2 regions of the Brevibacillus schisleri genome follow, and region 1 is predicted to be linked to the other one. Evidence: predicted binding sites of a transcription regulator. Region 1 holds the regulator's gene; the other holds the start of a gene.
The links. Region 1 encodes LexA, which represses DNA repair genes until DNA is damaged. Its sites were predicted from a motif close to CGAACATATGTTCG; they were not measured.
Positions count from the first base shown of each region.

Region 1 (8,137 bases):
CTGCCCAATCTACAAAGGTAGACTGTTGTACGTCATCGACTCCCAACTCCGGCAAAACCTCGGATATATAGGTAAGAAACATCCGGTTTGGCGCAAACACCATGAATTTTTTGGACATCATGGAATCCTGGAAGTTATAAATCAAATAGGAGAGTCGGTGCAACGCAATGGTCGTTTTTCCGCTCCCCGCTACTCCTTGCACAACAATGGGCCGTTCTTTTTCCGCCCGAATAATATCATTTTGCTCGGATTGTATGGTAGCGACGATGTCTTTTAGCCTGCTATCGTTCGCCTGATTTAAATTGGCTGCCAAAAATTCATCAATGAAGCCCTCCTGCAAAAACTCGTCAGGATGCCCCATTTCGCGGTTAATTGTTTCTTTTACCGCTCCATCATAGATGCCGACGATCTTTCCGTCTTCAATCGCAAAATTACGCTTTAATCGAACTTCACCACGCACGATCTCGCGTCCCATCCGATAAAACGCGTCTTTGCTCTCACCAGAATAATAAAGACTGGCGATAGGCGCACGCCAATCCACGACGACAGAATCAAATGTATCGCTGCGTACAATTCCCCGTTTTCCTATGTAAACCTGATCCAGCTCGTAGATTTCATCTTTCAAAAAGTCCACTCTGCCGAAATAAGGCTTCTCTCGCCCCTGATCTTCCAGGTAGCGCAAATCCTTTGCCTTTTTAGAGTTAACGACCTGTTTCACATAATCATCGGTTGCCTCGCGAATATCATTGCGAAGCTGCTCCATTTCTTCATCAATAGCTGAAATGGTTTCATCCAGCTTTTTTTGTTCCAACTCATAATCACGATGCTGTGTACTCACCTTCATTCCCCCTCACATGTATCGTGTCTTTGAACGTATTAGGACCATTGCCTGGCCAGCCATATTCCAACCGCACATGAAAGTAGACCGACTCCCAAACTGAGAAGAGCATATAATGTGCCCCGCAACAGATGTCCTTCTCCCCAAAAAGTGACCACTTCCAAGGAGAAGCTAGAGAATGTCGTAAATCCTCCCATGACACCCGTTGCAAATAAGAGATAGAGTGTTGGAGATAAAATGCCTCGTTCTTTCCCCAGCACGAACAAGATGCCAATGATCAAGGATCCACAGACATTGGCGATCCAGGTTCCCCACGGCCATTCCGGCTGATTTGCGAGTAAAGACAATAGGTAGCGCACAAGAGAGCCAACTGCTCCGCCAACCGCCACAGCTATCCACGCCATCACTTTCCCTCCCTGGCTATCAAAGCGTTATGTCTGTCACAGAAAAAGACACCCTAGCGTCAAGCGAGGATGTCTGTCGTATCAGTAATTGTTATCTTACTGTTTTGGCTTATTTTCTTCAAGGTCTTCCACATAACGGATGGAATCCAAATTTGCTCTCAGTGAAAGCTTAACGGCGTCAATGTACTTTTGGCGCAATGCTTTTTGCTCGAGCTTTTCCTCTTCAGTTAAACCTTCTTCGCGAGACTTTTTGACCAATTCGTTAATGCGTTTAATTTCTGCGTCAGATACCACTGCTGGTTCCTCCCACTCTGTAGTAGTGCCGCTTCATTATACCACATTCGAATGATCCCGCAAGACAGCCGAACACTTACGGCATATCAGGCATGATCAGAGTCTGCCCCGGGTAAATCCAGTTGCTATCCAAACCGTTCGCTTCCTTGATTTCTATGAGATAGTCACGAACATCCGTATGCTGATCTGAGTAGCGAACGGCTAACGACCATAGACTATCTCCGGATTGTACGGTTACTTCTATGCCTTGTGGCTCGTCCATTGGCGAAGCAGCAAACACTAGTTCGGTCAACAAGTAAAAAAAGAGAGTAAATGTAATAAGAAACAAGAGTGCTTGACCTCTCGTGATACCAAAACGAACACGACGTTCTTCTTTTTTCTCGAAACGATTACGTACTGTCGATGAATTCATGATAATGGCCTCCTTACAAACATACGTTCTGTTCTCTTGTAAACTCATAATAAATGAGAACATATGTTCATGTCAACAACGAAACGAACTTATGTTTGTCGAACGCAAGCTCCCATGGTATAATATAGGAAAATATGTTCGAGAAATCAGGGGTGTCTTTCTATGTCAAAATTATCGAGTAGACAACAAGCCATCATCGAGTTTATACGAAAGGAAGTTCGTGATAAAGGCTATCCGCCTTCTGTACGTGAAATTGGAGAGGCTGTCGGACTCGCTTCCAGCTCAACGGTACATGGTCATTTGGCACGCTTAGAGAAAAAAGGCCTCATTCGTCGAGATCCTACCAAACCTCGCGCCATCGAATTGCTTTCAGATGAAGATCGTTTTCAAGACAATTTCGAAGACTCTGTCGTCCGTGTGCCAGTAATCGGAAAAGTAACCGCTGGACAGCCCATTACAGCCATTGAGGATGTGGAAGAATACTTCCCGCTTCCAGACAATATCGTGACTTCCGACAAGGTCTACATGCTGCGTGTCTCCGGGAATAGTATGATTGATGCCGGAATTCTCGACGGAGACTACGTCATTGTTCGCCAACAGCACGTAGCGAACAATGGTGACATTGTCGTAGCCATGACAGAAGAAGATGAAGCGACCGTCAAAAGATTTTTCAAAGAAAAGAACCACTTCCGTCTCCAACCGGAAAATGCCACGATGGAACCGATCATTCTGGAGCATGTCACCATTCTCGGTAAAGTCATTGGCGTCTATCGCCTCATTCACTAGTTTCCACGTAAAAAAGGACAGCCTCGGCTGTCCCTTTTGTTTTCTATATGTTATCTGGCGATAAAAAACCAGATGATCATCGTAACTTGCAAGATGACTTTTACAACCGCACTGCCCAAAAATCCAATCAGTGAGCCTACCCCCGCTTTCACCGCTCGCTCCATCGATTGCTTCTGCACCATCAACTCTACGAGAACGACGAATACGAACGGCAAGATCAGCATACCAAACGGTGGGAAAACGAAAATTCCGAGGATAATTCCGACCGCTGCAGCAACGGACGACCACTTTGACCCCCCATACTTTTTCACGAAGTACATGTTCGTCAGCAAGTCAGCACCGTAAAGCAGAATGCTTAGAACGGCCATTCCCCACCAAAAGGATGCCGGCAATCCCGCTCCCGGATCTGCAATGAAAAAGTGATAGAGCAAAAAGCCCGCCCACAACAAGATCGTATCAGGTAAAACGGGTAAGAAAATTCCTGCGATGCTTAACAGGAACAATAACACAACCACAACCCACAAAAGTATTTCCATCCACTACACTCCCTTCATTTAGGTATACGAGTGATTACCAATTTCGTTGCGCACTTATTCACTTTTGTCTACACTATTTTAAAAGAAAGTGGACATGGGGGTAGTTTCATGAAAAATTGGCATGATCTCTCTTACTTGAGCAGAGGAACGATGCGCCAAAAAGCGGCGTGGGAAGCGATTCAACAGACGCATATCATGGAAGTACTAGCCGATTACCGTCCAGTGCTTGCCGGAACCATCCCATTGGACATTGATGTTGAGCAAAGCGATCTGGATATTATTTGCGAGAGCCATGATCTGGATCAGTTTGAGCTGGTTGTCCGTAAAGCATTTGGCTGCTTGTCCAGATTTGAATTGACAAAACTCGATCTAAAAGGGATTCCCACATGCGTTATTTCATTTTTCACAGCTGGCTTTTGGTTTGAATTGTTTGCACAACCGGTTGCTGTGGAAAAGCAAAACGCCTATCGTCATATGGACATCGAAGCACGATTGTTACATATAGGGGGCTTGGATGCGTGTATACATATCAGGGCTCTGAAGCAAGACGGCCTCAAAACAGAACCTGCATTTGCTCGATACTTTCATATTCCGGGTGATGATCCGTATGAGGCCTTGTTGCAATTGGAGTCGTTGACCGAACAGGAATTACGCCAAAGAGTTCAGCTCCTACGAAAGGATTAATCTGCTAGCAAATCTATCAACTTGCTGGAATCATAAGGGTAAACAGCGACTGGCGTTGCAACCGATCATTAAGGAGGACATACTAGATGGATTGGCTGATGGAGATACCATTCCCCACTGGAGAGAATCGGGTAGAAACAAACGTCGACTTCTCATTTAAGAGATTCGAGTCAAGTGGGCTTCAGGAGCCTCCAGATTTTATCCATGATATCGTCCTGCAATGGGCCATCGCCCCTTTTGTTGTTCATGAACATACTGCTTATCGGATTCCGGCCCACAACGATCCCGAAATAGGAGAGTATGCTTCCGTCAATTTCACAAGCCTGTTTACGAAAGTACGGGGAATATACATGAATGGAAAGATGGAGGAAATTAGGCTGGAGGACTTAAAGCCGAATATAAAAAGTTCTTTTATCGAATCGGTCATAAATACAAGTAAGATTGATCCTCTGGTAAGCGATTTTTATCTACGAGGAGAATCTGAGCGTAGTAATTCTCTCACGCTTTGCAAGTGAGGTTGTTTTAACCGTGAACGAAAAAGATCGGAATGTTACTATGGTTTCATTTAAAGAGTAATGAGGGCACTCAACTGCCCAACGTAACCAGCTTCCTGTTCTCAGGATTACCGACTTTTTGTTTTTTTGTATTCAGATTTTGTCTCTCGTTAGCGTAAACTTTTCTTCATTCTAAAATTCATTAGCTTAGTGCCATTGCGTTCAACGATTTGCGATTTTACTACGATGTACCCTTTTCTTTCAAAAAAGGGTCTAGCGGTAATACTCGAATCGGTTTCTATTTCGATTAGACCTAATTTTTTGGCTTCAGATTCAAGTGTGTCTACCAATGCAGAAGCAATTCCTTTCCCCTGGTGCTCTTTATGAACAAATAGTCTATCCAGGTAACCTTGTAAACTCATGTCAGAAAAGCCCACGATATAACCATTCATTTCAGCAACATAGGAAATATTACTAGTTAGAGCTTTCAACCAGACCTCTTTCCTCTGCTTCAAATCCGCTAGGGAAGCCCAAGCATTTACTTGTTCTTGCGTGTAATCTTGCTTATTTATGGTATGTACGGTCTCATAAAATAAAGTGATGATCTGGTCAATATCCGTCTCATGAAATCTTCGAAGTAGCATTGAAACTCCCCCTAGAGTATAACGTGGCTACCGAATCATGCCGGCAGCCGCGTCTCGTTTTTTTATTGTAGCATCGTTCCCCCGATAGTTTACGTTCATTTATTCACATGGATATGTACTTTTCGTTACCTTAACAACCTCACCGTATTGTTGCGTCCAACGATTGGGGGGCCGTTCATTTGCGGTCTGCTTTTTTGTGAAGAACTGAAAGATCACCTTACTCCACTGATTGAGCCACCGAATGCCGTGATGCCATTCTAAATAATACAAACACAGCAATGATGGCGATGAGTACGCCGAGTACGCCGAACCAGGTAATGGATGCTAAAGAAACACGGTTAACGATCAGCCCGCCAATTCCTGCGCCGACAGCCATGGCAAGCTGCATCATGGAACTGTTCAAGCTCAGCATGACGCCCGTGGATTCAGGAACAAGCGAAACTAGGTTAAATTGCTGCGCGGGAGCGGATGACCAAGCGGCAAAAGACCAGAGGATCAAAATAGCGAATACAGTAATGAGCGACTGTCCGACTAAAGATAGCATAATCAACGAAATAACGTGAAGCACCATCCCAGAAACGAGCGTGTATTTGATGCCTTGTTTATCCGCACTGTAGCCCCCCACTTTCGAGCCAATCAAACTGGCAACGCCGAACACGAACAGAGCTGCGCTAATTAATGATTCATTTAAATGAGTCACCTCTAGCAGAAAAGGGGATAAGTAAGTATAGACGAGCGAATATCCTCCCAACCAGAAAAAAGTAATCGCTAAAGCAACCAAAACTTGAGGTTTTTTTAACAAAGCAAATTGTTTGATCAGAGGGACAGGCTTGTCGCCCTGCATACGTGGTATAACTGTAGCAATGACAAGCATGGCCAAGCCCCCGACAATCGCGATGGCCAGAAATACCGCTTTCCAGCCAAAAGCAGAGGCTACCATTCTGCCCAGCGGGACGCCGATGATGAGCGATGCTGTAATGCCCATGGTAACGTTCGCGATGGCGCTGGCCTGCTTACCTGGCGGAGCGATTTTGGCGGCGATACTGAGCGCGTTAACTGTGACCACCCCGGCGCCTAACGCCGTAATGATTCTCGCGGTAATGAAAAAACCAAAGTCGGACAATATAAATGTCAGCAGGTTTGCGGCAATAAAGAGGCCTAGCGAATAAAGTAAGAGCTTAAGCCGGTCCATTTTGGCTGTCAGCGCCATCAAGATAGGAGTGCCGACCGCATAGGCCAGGGAATAAACCGTAATGAGCTGACCTGCAGCTGCAACATTTGTTCCCAATGTTTCTGCAATTCTGTCTAATATTCCGGAAACGATGTAATTGGATGTTCCAACTAAAAAACTGATCAAGGCTAGAACGTAAACTTTCCAAGTGCTCTTCATCATTCACACTCCTGATGTGTTTTATATCACTACGAAAAAACGCCACGGCTGCATGTCAGCAGCTAAAGGAGCCAGCGCGGAGCTTGCCGTAATGTTTCGGTCTATTCCTCCCGCGAAATCTTGATCTCGGGATCATAGTTACAAACCTACATGATTCTCTCCTCCTTTTGAAAAAACGGCATTGAGCATTTCGTGTCAATACAACACCAGTTGCTTGAACAACACTTGTTGTATTTGTATGCTATAATAGCAACCGTCTGGTACGCAATCAGCAATAACCATAAACCGTTGTATAGACAACACCATTTCTAAAATGTCGTTTTACTGGGGAGATCTTAATCATGACCATTCAAAAGAATGAAGCTGATCCTCGTGTGATACGTACACGGCGACTTCTTCAAGACGCTTTTGCTTCATTAATTCAAGAAAAAGACTTTGAATCGATAACCGTTAGGGATATTGCAGAGCGGGCTACTCTTAACAGAGCGACTTTTTATGCGCACTTTGTAGATAAATTTGAAATTCTTGAGGCCAGACTAATGGAATCATTTATGACAATCATGAATAATCGAATAAGCGGTCACGAAGGATTGAATAAAGAAACGATTCAGAGTATTTTTCTCGGGGTATGCGAATTTCACGAGGGTCTAAGCACCATGTGCAAAAGAAGAAATACATCGCTTGTATCTGTATTCGAAATTCAAATAAAGGAAAAAATTCAAACGATACTTCTTTCCTTTATAGACAAAGACAAGATGCTATCGACTCCGAACCAGCAATTCTTAATACATACAGCTTCTGTCATGTTAAGTTGGGGGATGTATGGGGCGGCTTACGTTTGGAACAATGAGGGGCGTCTAATAAGTGCGGAATCATTCGTTAAACAGTCTTTGCCCTTAGTCATGAACGGAGCCAAAGAACTTCTGGGATAGGTCCTTTTGTTGTGTATCACAATGAATCATCCCGCCATTCTTGTATGCTGTACGAGGATCAGGCGTCAAATCTGTTGATCATCCTTCCCGATCGTAGACTTCTACAGCATCTTTGTCTTGCCAATCCTGGATGTGACCATCTGGGGGGATTAAAAAACTACCAGTCTTTATAAACTGGTAGCACATAACTCATATATTGTGATAATCACATTTGATCATTTTGTAGCTGCTCTTCTCATCGGCAGCCCACGATGGCACGAAGCTATTTTACTGTTTCACCTACTGTGTTATTTCAAACCTTTTATGCGTGGGAAGTAAGCGGAAAACGAAAATGTTCTATCTCCATTTTTAACGAGGGGCGAACAAATAAGACATCATCGGTCGTTGTCATCCATGCAGATTGGATCTTTTCATTCTCACTATCCGGCATAAAGTGAAAATGAATGATCGTTGTCTCAGCGGTTATCAAATGAGAAATGACCATTTCTATATCAGCTGTTTTTTTACTTACAACATCAAATACATGCAGTTGGTCATCTTCTTGTTCAAATAAGACAATCACATCCGCCTCTTCGAGATAATAGATCGCATCCCGAAAAACAAGCAAAAAGTAAAACATCAACAGATGCTCGCTTTCCTTAATGCCTAGTCTCGATGAAACAGGGATTCTTTTCGCAGCAAATTCCTTCATAATATGAAAATCAGCCTCATTATCAACATCCA
Region 1 covers NZ_JBVNDM010000001.1:3,796,210-3,804,346, forward strand. Annotated here, with positions in the region: gene ACUUHJ_RS17620 (HelD family protein) at 1-838, opposite strand, end outside; gene crcB (fluoride efflux transporter CrcB) at 877-1,242, opposite strand; gene ACUUHJ_RS17630 (DUF896 domain-containing protein) at 1,339-1,536, opposite strand; gene yneA (cell division suppressor protein YneA) at 1,613-1,948, opposite strand; gene lexA (transcriptional repressor LexA) at 2,111-2,734, shown strand; gene ACUUHJ_RS17645 (DUF456 domain-containing protein) at 2,785-3,270, opposite strand; gene ACUUHJ_RS17650 (DUF4269 domain-containing protein) at 3,379-3,954, shown strand; gene ACUUHJ_RS17655 (hypothetical protein) at 4,041-4,469, shown strand; gene ACUUHJ_RS17660 (GNAT family N-acetyltransferase) at 4,619-5,092, opposite strand; gene ACUUHJ_RS17665 (MFS transporter) at 5,310-6,482, opposite strand; gene ACUUHJ_RS17670 (TetR/AcrR family transcriptional regulator) at 6,824-7,414, shown strand; gene ACUUHJ_RS17675 (GNAT family N-acetyltransferase) at 7,716-8,137, opposite strand, start outside.

Region 2 (8,137 bases), 1.2 Mb from region 1:
AAAAGCAAATTAAAGTACTGGATTTGGAGAAACCCAGATTTTCTGTGAAAGTCAAGATGACAGCGCAGATTCAGGAAATGGCTGAAAAGATTGATTTATCAAAGCCTGAGCAGTTGAAAAAGGTACAAAAAGCAATCGAACTGGCTGTGAAAAAAGAGACGGAACAATTACTGGAAAAGTTAAGAAAACACGATGTAGACCCGGTAGGATTTGGGGAAATCTACAATATAGCCATTCAAAAGAGCGGGAAAAAGAAATTGAGTAAAGATGAATGTCGGGAAATCATGAAAAAGGCGAAATATGAGGTGGATGTCGAGATCAAGATTTTACGTACAGGCGTCATTGGGTAATCGGAACAAAAATAAATAGACAAGCTACAACCCCGGGTGAGATAGTGAGGGGGAGGTGAGAAAAAATGGAAAACAGGCAGTCTGTACAAACCGGCTTTCTCGAAACAAATGGCGCACGCATTTACTATGAAGTAGCAGGGGAAGGCGAACCGCTCTTATTGATCCACGGCTTCAATCTGGATACAAGGCTATGGGATGCCCAGCTGCAAGCATTTGCACAGACGTATAAGGTCGTTCGCTTTGATATCCGCGGGTTCGGTAAAACACTGGCGACTGACGTTCCTTATACCTTGTATGACGATGTGAAAGCAGTTCTGCAAGGGCTTGGTATCGAAAAAGCGCATGTGGCTGGGCTTTCGTTTGGGGGAATGGTCGCGCAGGAGTTCGCCCTTGCTTATCCGCAGATGGTGAGCAGCTTGATTCTGGTTGCGTCCGGCTTGTTTGTCCACCCAAGAAGTGAACAAAGGCTGCACGATGTAGAACGCTTTAATCAAGTATGTCAGCGTGGCACGACAGAGGAAGCGTTGGAAATGACGGCACAAATGTGGTTTGACGGTCCTGGTCAGCCAGTAAATGAGCAAGCTCGCGAAGCGCGTAACCGCTTTAAAGAAATAAACAGACACGCCTTTTCACTGCCGGAGTTTGGAGTTGGATTGGAAACTTTATCCCCATCACCAATCGAGCGCTTGGAAGAAATCAAAGCCCCGACACTCGTTATTGCAGGAGGGCGGGATTATCCTGATTTTTTACAGATCGCCGATGTGTTAGGTGAGCGGATTACAGGCGCAAAAAAAGTCATCCTGCCTGATTCAGCGCATATCCCACCGATGGATCAACCAGAAGTATTCAACAAGCTTGTCCTGGAATTTCTCGCACAAAACATTGTAAAATCATCCTAATACAGTTTAAAAAGGCACGGATCGGACAGAATTTCCGTTCATGCCTTTTTTTGTTTTCAACACTTTGCCACAACAGATAGCCCGATGGAGCCATATAGAGTCTCGTACTAATCTGATAGGATTAAGGACGAAATAAGGAAGCAGGTGACAGGGTGACATACAACATCAGACAATATACGGTTATGTTTTTGCTCGCCTTCTTACTTGTACTGACAACGGGTATGACAACTGCTTACGCCCACGCTGGCTTAATGAGCAGCTCCCCACAAGATGGTGAGGTACTGAAGGCGAATCCAGGACAAATATCTGCGCGGTTTACCGAAACTTTGGAGCCGGATCTTGTTAACGTGCGTTTATTTGATTGGAATGGCAAGGAAATAAAACTGGAGCGGCCGACATTGCAGCCGGGTGATGCCTCACAGTTGAATGCGAATTTGCCGAGCGATTTGGCTGAGGGGACTTATTCGGTTATCGTGACGGTCGTTTCCGAGGACGGGCATCCGATCTCAGAGAAGCTCACGTTTTCCATCGGACAAAAAAGTGCAGTGGTGGTTCCCCCAAATGAGCAAAAAGCAGATTCAAGCTACTTGATCATGTACCGCTATTTGGCGCAAGGAATTATTCTCGTCGGTGGCGGGTTGTACCTGGTAGCGTGGGCAGCACAGCGTCATGGTTTGCCTTCGCTTGCCCAGCTCATCGGGATTGGCAGACAAATCGGCTGGAGTTTGGCGATCATTGGACTTATATTTTTGTGGTTCCTGTACGACGAATCGTTAACCACTGTATCACTCACGCAAGCACTGTGGCAGATGGACGGGAACTTGCTCAGTCAGTCTCCATTTGCGATCATGCTGCTGGCGTCCTTTGCCCTATTGTTATTGATTGCGATCCCCAATATGGTGTCTGGCTGGTATGTGGGAATTTGGGTTCTATTGATCTGCGCGCAAGCTTTTGGCGGTCATGCATGGGGCATTGCTCCTGTCTGGCTGTCCATTTTGCTGAGACTGTTGCATGTTTTGACGGTCGCTGTGTGGATGGGGGCACTTGTCTACTTGTTACTTACAGTCAAAGCGGTTGAACGAGGACAGGAGTCGTTCAAGAAGTTCTTTTTGCAGACAGTTGCGGTGGCGGCAGTGCTTGCCGTCGTGACGGGCGTTGTCATGCTCATCGTGCAGACGGATGTCATGAATATTATCCAGAGTGCAACAGCATGGAGTTATCTGTTATACGGAAAAATAGCAAGTGTCTGCCTCATGCTTCTTCTGGCCTTTAGGCAAACCAGACGCTGGCGGACGAAAAATTCCTTGAAGCCCGCTTACTTGCGTTGGGAGATTGTATTCGGGATTATCGCTATTCTGGCCGGACTTTGGATGAGCCAAATCAACTACCCGACTGCGACGACAAATAATCAAGCCGTAATTCAAACAGATTCCAACTAGGGAGGATTTATCTGATGAAAATGAAAAAATGGATGAGTAGTGTACTGGTAGCAGGTGCAGTTTTGACGTTGGCGACAGCAGCACAAGCACATGTGAACGTCTATCCGAAAGAGACTACTACAGGCTCCTATGAAAAATACACCGTGCGTGTCCCAGTTGAAAAAGACGTCAACACGACAAAAGTAAAGGTGGAATTCCCGGCTGGTGTGAAGGTAAATTCCGTGCAACCGATTCCGGGCTGGTCCTACGAGTTCGAGAAAGATAAAGACGGTGTGAACACAGCACTTGTGTGGACAGCCACAGAAGGCGGAATCAAGGCGCATGAGTTCCAAGAGTTCACGTTTGTCGGGGCAAACCCAAAAGAAGAGGGCCAATTGGCTTGGAAGGCTTATCAGACCTATGCAAATGGCGAGGTTGTGGAATGGACAGGGGACAAGGATTCCAACACGCCAGCGTCTGTCACTACCATTAAGGCTGGTGTAGGCGAAGCAGGGCATGAGCATGGACAAGAACAAAAGCCGACAACCGCTCCTGCTGGAGAAGCGGCTGGTGCAGGCAGCAACAATACCTTGCCATTGGTACTTTCTGGTTTGGCGTTGCTGATCTCTATCGTTGGCCTGTTTAGAAAAAAAGCGTAAGTACTTCCTAATGAAGCTGTGCAGTGTGTCCAATCATGCTGCACGGCTTTTTCCATTGTGTGGCAATTAAAAACATTCTATAATAGCTGTAATTACTTTCGGAGGTGTATATCACATGTTAAAAACACTATTCAGAGCAAGCAAGTACACGGAAGGAAAAATACGAACGGCAGCATGACGCGGACGCATTTTGCACAGTAGAGGATTGTAGAGGTACGATCAGTATGTGAAAACGGAACGCGTCATCTGCCTAAAAAAAGGTGGATACTGCTTCCATGTTCATGAATGCGACAAAAGTATATATGATCAAAAGTTTTTTGACCTCCCTGGCCAATACGACCATGTTCACGACCTATGCGCTTTACTACATTGTGACACTGGGCTTTAATCCGTTTGAATTGCTAGTGATCGGGACGGTATTGGAGTTATCCGTGTTGGTGCTTGAAGGGATAACGGGAGTAGTGGCGGATACGTACAGTCGCCGTCGCTCCGTCATTCTCGGGATGTTTTTTCTAGGAATCGGATTTGCGATGCAGGGGATCGTTCCCGCGCTTGATGCTTGGGTACCGATGATTTCTGTCTTCGGTTTGGTGCTGTTTTCGCAAGTCGTCAGTGGTCTTGGGTATACATTTATTAGTGGAGCGGATACTGCATGGATTGTGGATGAGGTCGGGGAAGAGAAGATCGGTACGATTTTCATGAAGGCCAAGCGCTACTCCTTGTTTGGGAATCTGCTCGGGATTGCACTTAGTGTGGCATTGGCAACACTCGCTCCTAATTTACCTTTCCTCATAGGTGGCCTCATGTATCTGGGGCTTGGTGTCTTTCTGATTCTGTTCATGAAGGAGACCGGATTTATTCCTCGTGAACGTGAGCAAGGTGCTTCCCACGTGAAGGAAATGATTCAGACGTGGACTTCGGGTGCCAAAGTGATTCGCAGTCAGCCGATTCTCATGCTGATCTTGTTCGTGACGCTATTTACGGGTGCAGCCTCAGAAGGGTATGACCGTTTGTGGGAAGCGCATTTGATCGCAGAAATTGGTTTTCCAGAGCTCGCTGCTATTTCGATGCCCATGTGGTTCGGGATCATTGCCGCACTCGCAAGCTTGCTCAGCCTCATCGTAGTAGGCGTTGTGGAAAAAAGGCTGGATGTGAACAATGAGCGGGTTGTCCTTGTAGGCATGTTCACGTTGACGGGGCTCAAAATTGCAGTAATGATAGCTTTTGCCTTTTCTCCTAGCTTTAGCTGGGCATTAGTTGCATTGCTGTTGATCGGTGTGATCCAGTCATTGAGCAGTCCGCTGTATGATACGTGGCTGAATGTAAACATTGAAAGCAATGTGCGAGCGACGGTTTTGTCGATGATGGGCCAGTCCAATGCTCTGGGACAAACGGCAGGTGGTCCGGCTGTCGGATGGATTGGGACGCGTTTTTCGATTCGCGCTTCGCTCGTTGCGGCGGCGATCTTGTTGGCACCGATTCTGATTGTGTTCGGACGTGCGCTTAGAAGGCGCTGATTCACATACACAGTGTAACAAGCAAAAGGCATGTGTCCATTTTTTAGGGCGCATGCTTTTTTGTTGAGGCAATCGTTGGTTTTTGCAATCAAAACTTGCGAACAAACGTTCTCTTTTGGTATGATGATCTCAACAATAAGAAGACACATTTTGTGGTGGTGACAGCCTGATGATTCAGGAGTTGAGAAGGTACGCAGCGAGGCAGCAAGCAGTGGAGATCATCTATTTGAAGAAGGATGGAGAGGCTAGCAGGCGTACGATTCGTGTGGTTCATATCGATGGGAACAAAGGGAGCTTGAAAGCATACTGTTATAGGAGAAAGGCGTATCGTGTATTTGTGTTGGAAAACATTTTGGCGATCGCACCTGCGTCAGGGTATTTTGCCGGATAAAAAGGAATCATCCTCCATGCCCCCAGCCTATTCCAGTCATACTATGTTATACTAAATAGGTAAACAACTTCAAAAAAGAGGAAGGGCGGGGACAACAATGGAGTTCTTCATTGTCATCGTCATCATGTTCTTGATCGTAGTATTTGTCTTAGCGTCCAAAGCTGCAAAAGGCGGAAGTGGGCGCTCTCATTCCTCTTCAGACAGCGGGGGCGGAGCCTTCTATGTAGACAGCTCTCACAATCACCATCATCGAAGTCACGATTCAAATGATCGTTGGGATAGCTATGACAGCGGAAGCGATAGCGGTAGTGGTGGAGACAGCGGAGGCGGCGGCGGGGGAGATTGACGCTGTTGCATTTTGTTTCATTATGGTACAATAATTGGGAAATATGATTCCAAACCTGAATGGTAGGTTTGCTAAAGGAGAGATGTTTTATGGTAGCCATCAATTTTGTTCAGAGTGTCGTAGTCGGGGTCACGGGAATCCTCCTTTCAAGCGAACAGTAATATCGTTCACCAAATGAGGATTCGACTGTGACTGGTTCTGGCTGATAGCCATATATCTAACCAATTGCAGGGGGAATCCGCAGTGAATCAAACAACCAATCAACAAGTATTGCAATCTATGGGCTGGAATGAGTATTTTGCTAATCATTTTACCCCTTATGCTGAGCAAGGCTTCAGTGTGGGACGTATCACACTTGAACATAAACGCATTTATCGTCTGTGGAGTGAGCATGGCGAGCTCCTAGGCGAGGTAACAGGTAAGCTTCGTTATGAGGCAACCGGACGAGAAGATTTTCCGGCTGTCGGGGACTGGGTAGTGATCAGTGCCCGCCCAGAGGAAATGAAAGCCTCGATCCACGGACTTCTTCCACGTAAAAGCAAGTTTTCCCGCAAGGTAGCTGGGGATACAGTGGAAGAGCAGATTGTGGCTGCGAACGTCGATACGGTTTTCCTCGTGAATTCCTTAAATAATGATTTAAATTTGCGCAGGATTGAACGTTATCTCATTCTTGCGTGGGAAAGTGGAGCCAATCCGGTGATTGTGCTTTCCAAAGCAGATTTGTGTGACGATCTGGATGCATGTATGGCAGAGATAGAATCAGTCGCGATCGGAGTGCCTGTTCATGTAGTCAGTGCTGAGCAGGGAGAAGGACTGGATCAGCTCGCACCGTATCTGGGCGAGGGCCAGACGATTGCCTTGATGGGTTCCTCTGGTGTTGGCAAATCCACGTTGATCAATAAATTGAGCGGAGCGGAGATGCAAAAAGTCAGTGGCGTGCGTGAAGGGGATGACCGTGGCCGCCATACGACGACTCATCGCGAACTGTTCCGATTGCCGAGTGGTGCTCTCATGATCGATACACCGGGCATGAGGGAACTCCAGCTCTGGGAGGCAGATGAGGGCTTCCGCGGTGCCTTTGACGATATCGAGTCCATTGCGGAAACATGCCGTTTCAACGATTGCAAGCATATGCGCGAGCCCGGCTGTGCTGTTCAAGCTGCCATCAATGATGGATCATTGGAAAAGGCACGCTTTGACAGTTACCTAAAGCTCCAACGCGAATTGGCACATCTGGCACGCAAAGAAGACGCAAGGCTTGCTGCTGCTGAAAGGGATAAATGGAAGAAGCTCAACGTTCAAATGCGGGAGAAAAAACCAAAAAGATAAGTACGTGAGCCCTTGAGAAATCAGGGCTCTTTCCTTTAGTTGGGCAAGTAAGCGCTTCCTTTTCCTTTCAGAAATTAACGCTTGCTCACAACGCTGGAGTTATGATAGATTTGGTCAATACTCGTTATTACACTTCGAAAAAGATAGGTAGCTCGTATAATTTTGGGAATAAGGCCCAACCGTTTCTACCAGGTGACCGTAAATCACCTGACTACGAGTGAAAGTGCGTCTAGGGTTCCGTCTCTTTCTTTCCTATTTCAATCATAGGGTTGAAAGAAAGCTGGTCCGAGTGGCGCAGGCACGAATGATGTGTCACACCTAAGGGATAAAAGCCCAGAGGGACAGTTTCACTTGGCGTTGGTTCGTTACGTAGCCCGCTTGTGACACTGTCCACTCTGGGCTTTCTATATTTCAGCAGGCCGCAAGTAAAAATGGCCGGAACCATATCTGAGGAGGAAGAATTGATGAAAGAATTACAAGAGCGCATCGTACAGGATGGCAAGGTACTGTCGGCATCCGTTTTGAAGGTGGATGCGTTTTTGAACCACCAGGTAGATTCGCAATTGACGATGAAGATCGGGCAACGCTTTGCCGAGTTGTTCGCTGGTGAAAACATTACAAAAGTCGTGACGATTGAGGCAAGTGGAATTCATTTTGCTATGGCAACTTCCTTTGCTTTGGGTGTTCCCTTTATTTATGCGAAAAAGAAAAAAGCTGTCACGCTGACAGAGGAAGTATATTCTGCTCCAGTTCATTCCTTTACCCGTCAGGAAACGTATCAAATCAGTGTTTCCCGTCAGTATTTGTCCAAAGAAGACCGCGTATTGATTGTCGATGATTTCTTGGCTACGGGAGCTGCTCTGGTAGGGGTTACGAATATTGTCAAAGATGCCGGTGCTCATCTCGTAGGAGTTGGCGCTGTTATTGAAAAAAGCTTCCAGGAGGGCCGCGGTCTCTTGGAGCAAGCTGGCGTACGAATCGAATCATTGGCACGTATTGAATCGATGTCACCAGAAGGCATTCATTTTATTGAAGAAGAGCCTGCTCGCGTATAATCAAAAAATCAATAGGAGGTAAGGGTTCATTCATGCTAGCCAAACATAAAATTGTTACTTTGGGCTTACAGCACATTCTTGCCATGTATGCAGGAGCCGTCGTCGTACCGTTGATTATCGGTGGTGCTTTGAATCTGACTCCTACGCAAATCGCTTATTTGATTGCTGCTGAC
Region 2 covers NZ_JBVNDM010000001.1:5,033,119-5,041,255, reverse strand. Annotated here, with positions in the region: gene ACUUHJ_RS23950 (Ger(x)C family spore germination protein) at 1-350, shown strand, start outside; gene ACUUHJ_RS23945 (alpha/beta fold hydrolase) at 416-1,249, shown strand; gene ACUUHJ_RS23940 (copper resistance CopC/CopD family protein) at 1,402-2,688, shown strand; gene ACUUHJ_RS23935 (YcnI family copper-binding membrane protein) at 2,703-3,326, shown strand; gene ACUUHJ_RS23930 (MFS transporter) at 3,602-4,843, shown strand; gene ACUUHJ_RS23925 (WYL domain-containing protein) at 5,013-5,234, shown strand; gene ACUUHJ_RS23920 (hypothetical protein) at 5,332-5,580, shown strand; gene rsgA (ribosome small subunit-dependent GTPase A) at 5,824-6,909, shown strand; purine riboswitch at 7,042-7,143, shown strand; gene ACUUHJ_RS23910 (xanthine phosphoribosyltransferase) at 7,374-7,964, shown strand; gene ACUUHJ_RS23905 (nucleobase:cation symporter-2 family protein) at 7,997-8,137, shown strand, end outside.
Region 2: ACUUHJ_RS23925 (WYL domain-containing protein) is a predicted target of LexA. The motif match lies at 4,942-4,955, and genes of this name have one in related genera.